DNA from 2 places in the Serpentinimonas sp. SMBJO2 genome. Region 1 is predicted to be linked to the other one. Evidence: predicted binding sites of a transcription regulator. Region 1 holds the regulator's gene; the other holds the start of a gene.
The links. The regulator HrcA, encoded in region 1, represses chaperone genes, less so after heat shock. The targets are predictions, from matches to a motif close to TTAGCACTCNNNNNNNNNGAGTGCTAA.

Region 1 (5,109 bases):
TGCAGACCGAGATCGCCAGCGCGATGCGCGACAGCTCGCCCCCAGAGGCTACCTTGCCCACTGGGCGCGGGGTGCTGCCGGGGTGCGCAGCCACCAAAAACTCGACTTGGTCGAGGCCGTGCGCTTGCGGCTCGGGCAGGGCCTGCAGCCGCACCTCGAAGCGCCCACCGGCCATCCCCAGGCCCTGCATGGCTTGCGTGATGGCGTGCCCAAGCCGCGCCCCGGCCTCGAGGCGCAGGCGGCGCAGGCGCTCGGCCTCGGAGCCAAAACGCGCCTGGGCCTGGTGTTCGGCCTGCTCCAGCGCGGCCAGATCGGCGCTGCGCTCGAGCTCGGCCAGCGCCTGGCGGCCGGCCTGCAGCCGCTCGGCCAGCGCCTGTGGCTCGCAGCGCAGGCGCCGCGCCAGCGCCAGCCACAGGCCTAGGCGTTGGTCCAGCGCCTGCAGCGCCGCTGGGTCGAGTTCGGTGCGCTGGGCGTGCTGTTGCAGGTCGTGGCAGGCGTCATCGACCTGCGCCAGCGCGCTGCTCAGCAGCTCGGCCAGGCCCTGGTAGCGCGGCTCCACGTGTTGCTGCGCTTGCAGAGCTTGCGCGGCGCGGTAGAGCAGGGTGCGGGCGCTGGCTTCGTCTTCGCTCAAGCAGTGCAGCGCCGTTTGCGCCGCCTCCAGCAGCGCTTGCGCGTGCGCCAGCCGCCCGTGCTGCAAGTTGAGCTCTTCCCATTCGCCGGGCAGCGGGGCTAGGCGCTCGAGCTCGGTGAGTTGCCACTGCAGGCGTTCGCGCTCTTGTTGCAGCTGGCTTTGTTGCGTGTGCGCCTGCTCGAGGCTGCGCTGCGCGGCGCGCCAGTCGCTCCAGAGCTGGCGCAAGGCGCGTGCGTCGATGCGGGCGTAGTCGTCGAGCAGCTGGCGCACGGCCTCGGGCCGCGTCAGGCGCTGCCAAGCGTGCTGGCCGTGGATGTCGAGCAGCAGCTCGCCCAGCTCGCGCAACTGGGTCGCGCTGGCGGTGCTGCCGTTGATCCAGGCGCGGCTGCGGCCTTGGGTGTCGAGCTGGCGCTTGAGCCGCAAGGGCTCGCCCGGCTCGCCCTCGAAGCCCTGCTCGGCCAGCCACTCGCAGGCCGCCGCCGTGGGCTCGAATTCGGCCACCACCTCGGTGCGTGCCGCGCCCTCGCGCACCACCGCGGCGTCGGCGCGCGCGCCCAGCGCCAACTGCAGGGCGTCGATGAGGATCGACTTGCCGGCCCCGGTCTCGCCGGTGAGCACGGTAAAGCCTCGCTGCAAATCCAGTTCCAGTTCGCGCACGATCACAAAATCGCGCAGCGCCATGCGTTGCCAGCTCAACCCACGCCCCCTTCGTTCCAGTGCAGCTTGCGCCGCAGGGTGTCAAAATAGCTCCAGCCCAGCGGGTGCAACAGGCACAGTTGGTGCGCCGCGCGCCGCACCACGATGCGGTCGCCATGCAGCAGGCTGGTGAAGCTCTGCATATCAAAGTGTGCGCTGGCGTCGCGCCCCGAGACCACCTCGACCGCGATTTCGCCGCTGGCTGGCAGCACGATCGGGCGGTTGGTGAGCGTGTGCGGCGCGATCGGGGCCATGATCCAGCCGTCGATGGCCGGGTGCAACAGCGGCCCACCGGCCGACAAGGCGTAAGCGGTGCAACCCGTGGGGGTGGCGATCACTAGGCCGTCGGCGCGCTGCTTGGCCACGAAATGGCCATCGACCTCGACCCGCAGCTCCACCATGCTGGGGGCGCTGCCGCGGTTGACCACCACGTCGTTCATGGCGATGGTCTCGAACACGCACGAGCCGTCGCGCCAGACGCTGGCGTGCATCAGCGCGCGCCGGTCTTGCTCGTACTGGCCGTGCAGAATGGCTTGCAAAACCGGGGCGTAGCCCTGCCACGGGATGTCGGTGATAAAGCCCAGTCGGCCTTGGTTGATCCCCACCAGAGGGACTTGCTGGCGCGCCAGCTGGCGCCCGATGCCCAGCATGGTGCCATCGCCCCCGAGCACCAGCGCCAAATCGCAGTGCCGGCCGATCTCGCTCACGTCGAGCACCGGGTAGGTTTCCAGCCCGGTGTTGAGGGCGGTTTCGCGCTCCAGGCTCACGGCGCAGCCCTGTTTGAGCAAAAAATGCGCCAAGGTGTCGATGATGCCGCGCGAACCCAGTGCGTTGTATTTGCCGATCACCGCCACGTGGTGGAAGCGCAGCTCTGCCGCAGGCGGCAGGGCAGCCAGCGGCGGTGCAGCAGGGGTTGAGGCGTGCTGATTCATGTGCAAATTAAAGCACAAGCCCATTAAAATCTTCCTCATGCTCGATGACCGCTCCAAGCACCTGCTCAAAACCCTGGTCGAGCGCTACATCGCCGACGGTCAACCGGTGGGCTCGCGCACCCTGTCGCGTGCGGCCGGGCTGGAGCTCTCGCCCGCGACCATCCGCAACGTCATGAGCGACCTCGAGGATCTCGGCCTGATCGCCAGCCCGCACACCTCGGCGGGCCGGGTGCCCACCGCGCGCGGCTACCGGCTGTTTGTCGATACCATGCTCACCGCCCGGCGCGACGAGCTCCCCGCCGTGGAGTCCATGCCGGCCGCTGCCCTGCATGGCGAGCAACCGCGCCAAGTGCTCAACCAGGCGGCGCAGCTGCTCTCCAGCCTGTCGCATTTCGTGGGCGTGGTGCGGGTGCCCAAGCGCGCCAGCGTCTTCAGGCACATCGAGTTTTTGAGCCTGTCGCAGCGGCGCGTGCTGGTGATTCTGGTCTCGCCCGATGGCGAGGTGCAAAACCACGTCATCCACACCCAGCCCGAGTTTGAACAAAGCCAACTGCAAGAAGCGGCCAATTTTCTCAACGCCCACTACGCCGGCCTGACGCTGAGCGAGGTGCGCGACCGCCTGCGCACCGAAGTCGAGCGCCTGCGTGGTGAGATCGCCGCCCTGATGCTGCAAGCGGTTGAGCTGGGTACCGAAAGCGAGGCGCAGCAAGACGCGGTGCTGGTGGCCGGCGAGCGCAACCTGCTGTCGGTGAGCGATTTTTCGCACGACTTGGGGCAGTTGCGGCGGCTATTCGATATCTTTGAGCAAAAAACCCAGCTCATGCGGCTGCTCGACGTCTCGCACCAGGCCGACGGGGTGCGGATCTTCATCGGCGGCGACAGCCAAGGCGTGCCGTTCGAGGATTTGTCGGTGGTCAGCGCGCCCTACACCGTCGATGGCGCCGTGGTCGGCACCCTGGGCGTGATCGGCCCGCAGCGCATGCCCTACGAGCGCATGATCCAGATCGTGGACATCACCGCCAAGCTGCTGGGCAACGCCCTGAGCCAGCCGCGCCAGGAGTTTCGCAGCCCGCCGTGAGCAGCTGGCGCCCAGCATGGGCCTGCGCGTGCCTGTGCCGGTGGGCGCATGGGCGCCTGTGCCGGCGCTTCCTTGGGCGCTTGTCTGGGCGCTTGGGGATGCAGTAAACTCCAGATCTCTGGGCCTCTAGCTCATGCTTGGTTAGAGCAGCGGACTTAAGCTGCGCCGCCCTGCGGTTCGCAAGAATACGGGCGGCGCGAATGTGGGTTGCCGGTGGGTAAGTTCACTCTGCCTGCCGGTAGAACTGCTCAAATTCGGGGAAACCTCTGCCTTGCTGGCGTGGCAATCCCGAGCGAAACTCCCCCTTGGGGGAGGACGTGTAGAGACTGTACGGGCAGGTCGTAACGACAAGAGACAGTCCAGACCACAAACCCGAAAGGGGTGGCGAAAGCCATAGCTGGTACGCATAATCCGTTGGTGCCGTGTTCGACTCACGGGAGGCCCACCATCTGCCCAAACTTCCAGACCGACGAGGGGGAGGCCGAAGGTCGGTGAAGCCGCGCCCGGCAGAGCTGCTGCAAGCGCCGCAACGCTCAACGCAGCACATCGCCCACGCAGACGTACTTGAGCTCCAGGTATTCGTCGATGCCGTGGTGCGAGCCCTCGCGCCCGAGGCCCGACTGTTTCATGCCGCCAAAGGGCACGTGCTCGGTGGCCAAGATGCCGACGTTGACGCCGACCATGCCGTACTCCAGCGCCTCGCTCATGCGCCAGATGCGGCCCACGTCGCGGCTGTAGAAGTAGCTCGCCAGCCCGAATTCGGTGGCGTTGGCGGCGGCGATGACCTCTTGCTCGGTGTCGAAGCGGAACACCGGGGCCAGCGGGCCGAAGGTCTCTTCGCGTGCGCACAGCATGGCGGCGTGGCAGTCGGCGAGCACGGTGGGGGCAAAGAACTGGCCGCTGCCCAGCGCGCTCAGGCGCTGCCCACCCACCAGCACCCGCGCCCCCTGGGCCTGCGCGTCGTCGAGGTGGCGTTGCACCTTGTCGAGCGCGGCGGGCTCGATCAGCGGCCCGATGGCCACGCCTTCGGCAAAGCCGCTGCCCACTTGCAGCGTGCCGACACGGGCCGCGAATTTCTGCAAAAAAGCCTCGTAGATGCCGGCTTGCACATAAAAGCGGTTGGCGCAGACGCAGGTCTGGCCGGCGTTGCGGTATTTGCTGGCCAGCGCGCCTTCGACCGCGCTGTCGAGGTCGGCGTCGTCAAAGACGATGAAGGGGGCGTTGCCGCCGAGTTCGAGCGCGAGCTTTTTCACCGTCGGCGCGCACTGCGCCATCAGGATGCGCCCGACTTCGGTGGAGCCGGTAAAGCTCAGGTGGCGCACGGTGTCGCTGGCGCACAGCACCTGGCCGATGGCGATCGAGCGCGCGCTGTCGGCACTCAGCACGTTGAGCACGCCCGGTGGCAGGCCGGCGCGCTGGGCCAGTTCGGCGGCGGCGAGCGCGGTCAGGGGCGTGAGTTCGGCCGGTTTGACGATCACCGGGCAGCCCGCCGCCAGCGCCGGCGCCACTTTGCGCGTGATCATGGCCAGCGGAAAGTTCCAGGGCGTGATGGCGGCGCAGACGCCGATGGGCTGCTTGAGCACCAGCAGGCGCCGGTTGGGGTCGAACTGGGGCAGGGTTTCGCCATTGACGCGCTTGGCTTCTTCGGCAAACCATTCGACGAAGCTGGCCCCATAAGCGACTTCGCCCCGGGTTTCGGCCAAGGGTTTGCCTTGTTCTGCGGTCATGAGTCGCGCCAGATCGTCCTGATGCTCCAGCAGCAGTTCGAACCA
Region 2 (5,109 bases), 750 kb from region 1:
ATGTACTTGCGCATCGCCCCCGAGCTCTACCTCAAGCGGCTGCTGGTGGGCGGTTTCGAGCGCGTGTTCGAGATCAACCGCAACTTCCGCAACGAAGGCATCAGCGTGCGCCACAACCCCGAGTTCACCATGATGGAGTTCTACGCGGGCTACTGGAACCACCTCGACCTGATGGTGTTTACCGAGCAGATGATCCGCCACGTGGCGCAGCGCGTCTGCGGCGGCACGCGGCTGCAGTACCAGGGGCGCGATGTGGATTTGGGCGCGCCGTTCGAGCGGCTCACCATCCGCGAGGCCATCGCCAAATACAGCCACGCCGGCGCTCAGGCCGACGACCGCGCCTGGCTGCAAACCCAGTTGCAGCAGCTCGGCCTCGACCCAGTCAAGCAGCGGCTGGCCGAGCGCAGCCTGGCCGGCTTGCAAGTCCTGTACTTCGAAGAAACCATCGAGCCGCAGCTCTGGCAACCCACCTTCATCTGCAACCATCCGACCGAAATCTCGCCGCTGGCGCGCGCCTCGGACGCCGACCCGAGCATCACCGAGCGCTTCGAGCTCTACATCAGCGGGCGCGAGGTGGCCAATGGCTTCAGCGAGCTCAACGACGCCGAAGACCAGGCGGCGCGCTTTGCCGCGCAGGCAGGCCACAAAGACGGCGGCGACGACGAAGCCATGTACTACGACGCCGACTTCGTGCGCGCACTCGAGTACGGCATGCCGCCGGCTGGCGGCTGCGGCATCGGCATCGACCGCCTGCTGATGCTGCTCACCGACAGCCCCAGCATCCGCGACGTGATCCTGTTCCCGGCGCTGCGCCGGGAGTAGGGCCGGGGCGGGGCGGCCCAGCCCCGCAGCCCTCCAGCCTCTCGGCCTCTCGGCCTCTCGGCCTCTCAGCGCCTCAGGCCGCTTCCAGCAGCAGGCGCATTTTTTTCAGCGCGGCGGCCTCGATCTGGCGGATGCGCTCGGCGCTCACGCCGTATTCGGCCGCCAACTGGTGCAGCGTCATGCCGCCGCTGCCGTCATCGGCCACCTTGAGCCAGCGCTCGCTCACGATGCGGCGTGCGCGCGCATCGAGCTGCCCCAGCGCCCGCTGCACGCCCTCGCTGGCCAGGTGGTCGCGCTCGCGCGCCTCGAGCACCGTGCTCGGTTCGTGGCCACTGTCGGCCAAGTAAGCGATCGGGCCGTAGGCCTCCTCGCCGTCGTCCCCTGGGCTGGGGTCGAGCACCACATCGCCGCCGGCAAGCCGGGTCTGCATCTCGAGCACGTCGGCGCGGCGCACGTTGAGCTCGCGCGCCATCGCGTCCACCTCGAACTCACTCAGCTGCTCGCGGTGCGTGTCGGCATCGGCTGCCTGCGCCTTGAAGGCCTGCTTCATGCTGCGCAGGTTGAAAAACAGCTTGCGCTGCGCCTTGGTCGTGGCCACGCGCACCATGCGCCAGTTCTTGATGATGTATTCGTGGATTTCGGCCTTGATCCAGTGCAGCGCGTAGCTCACCAACCGCACCCCCTGCTGCGGGTCGAAGCGCTTGACGGCCTTCATCAGACCCACATTGCCTTCCTGGATCAGGTCGGCATGGGGCAGGCCGTAGCCCAGGTACTGGCGCGACACCGACACCACCAGCCGCAGGTGCGACATCACCAGCCGCCCGGCGGCTTCCAGGTCGTTGTGCTGCTGCAGGCGCTGCGCGTAGTCGTGCTCTTCCTCGGCGGTGAGCAGCGGCAGGCGGTTGACGGCGCTGATGTAGGCGTCGAGGTTGCCCAGCGGCGGCAACACCAGCGCCGACGTGCCGGTCCAGCCCACGGGGGCTGAGGGCGCGTATTGGTAAGGCGTGAACGGGGCAAGGGCGGTGCTGCTCATGGGGGCATCTCCTTTGATGGTCAAGCCGTGCGGCTTTGGCAATGGCCGAATGTTAGCACTCTACGGCCTCGAGTGCCAAGAGCGAGGGCAGCAAGGGCACAAAAAGAAGGCCGCCGAAGCAGCAACGATGCGGCCCGAGGCCGCCCTCTCGCCAGCCAGCCGATCTGTAGGCGGCCAGTTTCAGGCCGACGCCGTGGCGCGGCGCGTTTGGGCGCGCCGCTGCGCCATCTCGCGGCCCATGCCCGCTTGGTCGTAGGCTTGCAGGCGCTTTTGCGCTTCCGGGTAGGCCAGCGATTCTTCGAGCAGCAGGTGATCGAGGTACAGCGCTTCGAACACTTCCAGCGCGTGCTGCAGCTCGATGGGGTCGAACCACTGGTTGCCCGTGCTCAGGGCAGAAATGGCGGGTGCGATGTGCAGCCAGTTTTCTTCCAGCCAGCCGTGGTCTTGCACCAGGCGGCGCGCGGTGGCGGCCAGTTCTTCGCTGCGGCTGGACAGCAGCACCGGAAAGACGTGGGCTTCTTCGTCCAGATGGTGTTGGCGCGCTTCGCCATTGAAGAAATCCAGCACTGCGCGCGCCTGCTTGCGCCCGGCGGCGTCGAGCGACCGCGTCTGGCAGGTCTCGACCGTGGCGCGCAACAAAACCAGATGGCGCTGCAACTCGCGGTGGCTGGTGTCGAGAAAGTCGAACAGGTTGATGGAGGCGCGGGGGCTGATCATGGGGGTTTTCCCTGAAAAAAACGAACACTTCGATTATTCTCAGCCTTTCCGCGCGCCACTTTGACTTGGCGCAAGCTTTGGTAACGCCGACCGGGCCACCCCTATGCCATCCGACCCAGCCTTTGCTTGCTCTTCTTTGTGGCCGCGCCTGCAGCGCTGGCGCCACGCCCTGGCGGCGCTGGCGCTGGGGTTGGCGGCGACCTCCTGGCCAAGCGCTGCAACCAGTGCGACACCCGCGCAGCCCCAGCCGCAGGTGCTGGCGCAGGGCCTGGAGCACCCCTGGGCGTTGGCCTTCATCGGCCCCGAACAGGTGCTGGTGAGCGAGCGCGCCGGGCGCTTGCGCGTGGTCGGCTTCGACGGCCGCGTCAGCCCCCCACTGCAAGGCCTGCCCGACATCGACGAAGGCGGGCAGGGCGGCTTGCTCGACCTCATCACCGACCGCGCCTTCGAGCGCAACCGCATCATCTATTTTTGCTACTCCGAGCCAGCCCGGGCGGGCGGCGGCAACTCCACCGCCCTGGCCAGCGCGCGCCTGTCGGCCGACCTGCGCCGCATCGAGCAACTGCGCGTGCTGTTTCGCCAAAGCCCCAAGGTGGGCAGCCGGCACCACTTTGGCTGCCGCATCGTCGAGGCGCCCGACGGCCACCTGTTCCTCACCTTGGGCGACCGCTTCAGCCGCATGGACGATGCGCAAACGCTGGACAACCACCATGGCAAGGTGGTGCGTGTGGCCAAGGACGGCTCGGTGCCGCCCGACAATCCGCTGCTGGGCCGCCCCGGCGCCTTGCCGGAAATCTGGAGCTGGGGGCACCGCAACCCGCAGGGGGCGGCTTGGGGGCCGGATGGCATGCTGTGGATCCACGAACACGGCCCGCGCGGCGGCGACGAGCTCAACCGCGTGCTGCCGGGGCGCAACTACGGCTGGCCGGTGATCACGCACGGCGTGAACTACATCGGCACGCGCATCGGCGCCGGCATCACCGAGCACCCCGGCATGGAGCAGCCGCTGGTGCATTGGACGCCCTCGATCGCGCCCTCGGGCATGGCCTTTTTGCTCAGCCCGCGCTACGGGCCGCAGTGGCAGGGCAATTTGTTCGTGGGGGCGCTGCGCGGCCAGCACCTGTTGCGCCTGCAGCTCGACGGCACGCGCGTGGTGGCCCAGCAGCGCCTGCTCGAAGACCTGGGGCAGCGCATCCGCGACGTGCGCCAAGGCCCCGACGGCCTGCTCTACCTGCTCACCGACGAGCGCAACGGCCAACTGATCCGCCTGCTGCCGCCTTGATGTCGGGTGGCCCGGTGGCCCCAAAACCCTGCACTTGCAGAGACAATCGGGCCTGCGCCCTTTTCAGCAGCATGCCCCACCCTCCATGAACACCGATCCGTCTCCCGTTGCGCATCTGCAGGCCCTGTTCGAGCAGCAGCGCGCCGCCTTCGCGCGCGCCCCCATGCCCACCTTGCACCAGCGCCTGGCCGGCCTGCACGCGCTGCGCAGCGCCCTGGTGCGCCACCAGGAGGCGCTGATCGCGGCCGTGGACAGCGATTTTTCGGCGCGCTCGCGCCACGAAACCCTGCTGGCCGAAATCCTCACCACGCTGCAGGGCATCGCGCACACGGCACGCCACCTGCGCGGCTGGATGCGGCCGCAGCGCCGCGGCGTCAGCGTGCTGTTTGCGCCGGCGCGCAACACCGTGTACTACCAGCCGCTGGGTGTGGTGGGGGTGATGGTGCCGTGGAACTACCCGATCCAGCTGGCCCTGCTGCCGCTGGTGGGGGCGCTGGCGGCGGGCAACCGGGTCATGCTCAAGCTGTCGGAGTTCACCCCGGCCACCAACCAGGCCCTGCGCACCCTGCTGGCCGAGGCTTTCGAGGAAGACACGGTGGCCGTGGTCGAGGGCGCGCTCGAGGTTTCGAGCGCCTTTGCGCAGCTGCCCTGGGACCATCTGCTGTTCACCGGCTCCACGGCGGTGGGCAAGATCGTGATGGCGGCGGCGGCGCGCAACCTGACCCCGGTCACGCTCGAGCTCGGGGGCAAGTCGCCCGTCGTCATCGCCCCCGACGCCGATCTGGCCGTGGCGGCGCGGCGCATCGCCTTTGGCAAGCTGCTCAACGCCGGCCAAACCTGCATCGCCCCCGACTACGTGCTGCTGCCCGCTGGCCAGGAGCAGCCCTTTGCCCAGGCCATGCAGGCGGCGGTGGCGCAGCTCTACCCCACTTTGCGCACCAACCCCGACTACAGCGCCATCGTCAACCCGCGCCAGCACCAGCGCCTGCTGGCCTGGCTGGAGCAGGCGCGCGCCGGTGGGGCGCAGGTGATCGAGTGCAACCCGGCGGCCGAGTCCTTCGAGGGCACACGCAAGATGCCCTTGCACCTGCTGCTTGGGGCAGCCGAAACGGCCAGCGTGATGCAGGAGGAGATCTTTGGCCCGCTGCTGCCGGTGATCGGCTACGCCAGCCTGGACCAGGCGCTGGAGCGCATACGCAGCGGCCCGCGCCCGCTGGCGCTGTACCTGTTCAGCCACGACCGGCGGCTGCAGCAG

Region 2: a site for HrcA is predicted at 1,908-1,934, ahead of rpoH (RNA polymerase sigma factor RpoH). Genes of this name have one in related genera too.

What each region holds. Positions count from the first base shown of each region.
Region 1 is NZ_CP150628.1:1,441,741-1,446,849, forward strand. Features, by position in the region: gene recN (DNA repair protein RecN) at 1-1,327, opposite strand, end outside; gene AAAZ40_RS06735 (NAD kinase) at 1,324-2,259, opposite strand; gene hrcA (heat-inducible transcriptional repressor HrcA) at 2,297-3,337, shown strand; gene AAAZ40_RS06745 (NAD-dependent succinate-semialdehyde dehydrogenase) at 3,871-5,109, opposite strand, start outside.
Region 2 is NZ_CP150628.1:692,422-697,530, forward strand. Features, by position in the region: gene lysS (lysine--tRNA ligase) at 1-822, shown strand, start outside; gene rpoH (RNA polymerase sigma factor RpoH) at 896-1,855, opposite strand; gene AAAZ40_RS03110 (hemerythrin domain-containing protein) at 2,036-2,572, opposite strand; gene AAAZ40_RS03115 (PQQ-dependent sugar dehydrogenase) at 2,676-3,854, shown strand; gene AAAZ40_RS03120 (coniferyl aldehyde dehydrogenase) at 3,940-5,109, shown strand, end outside.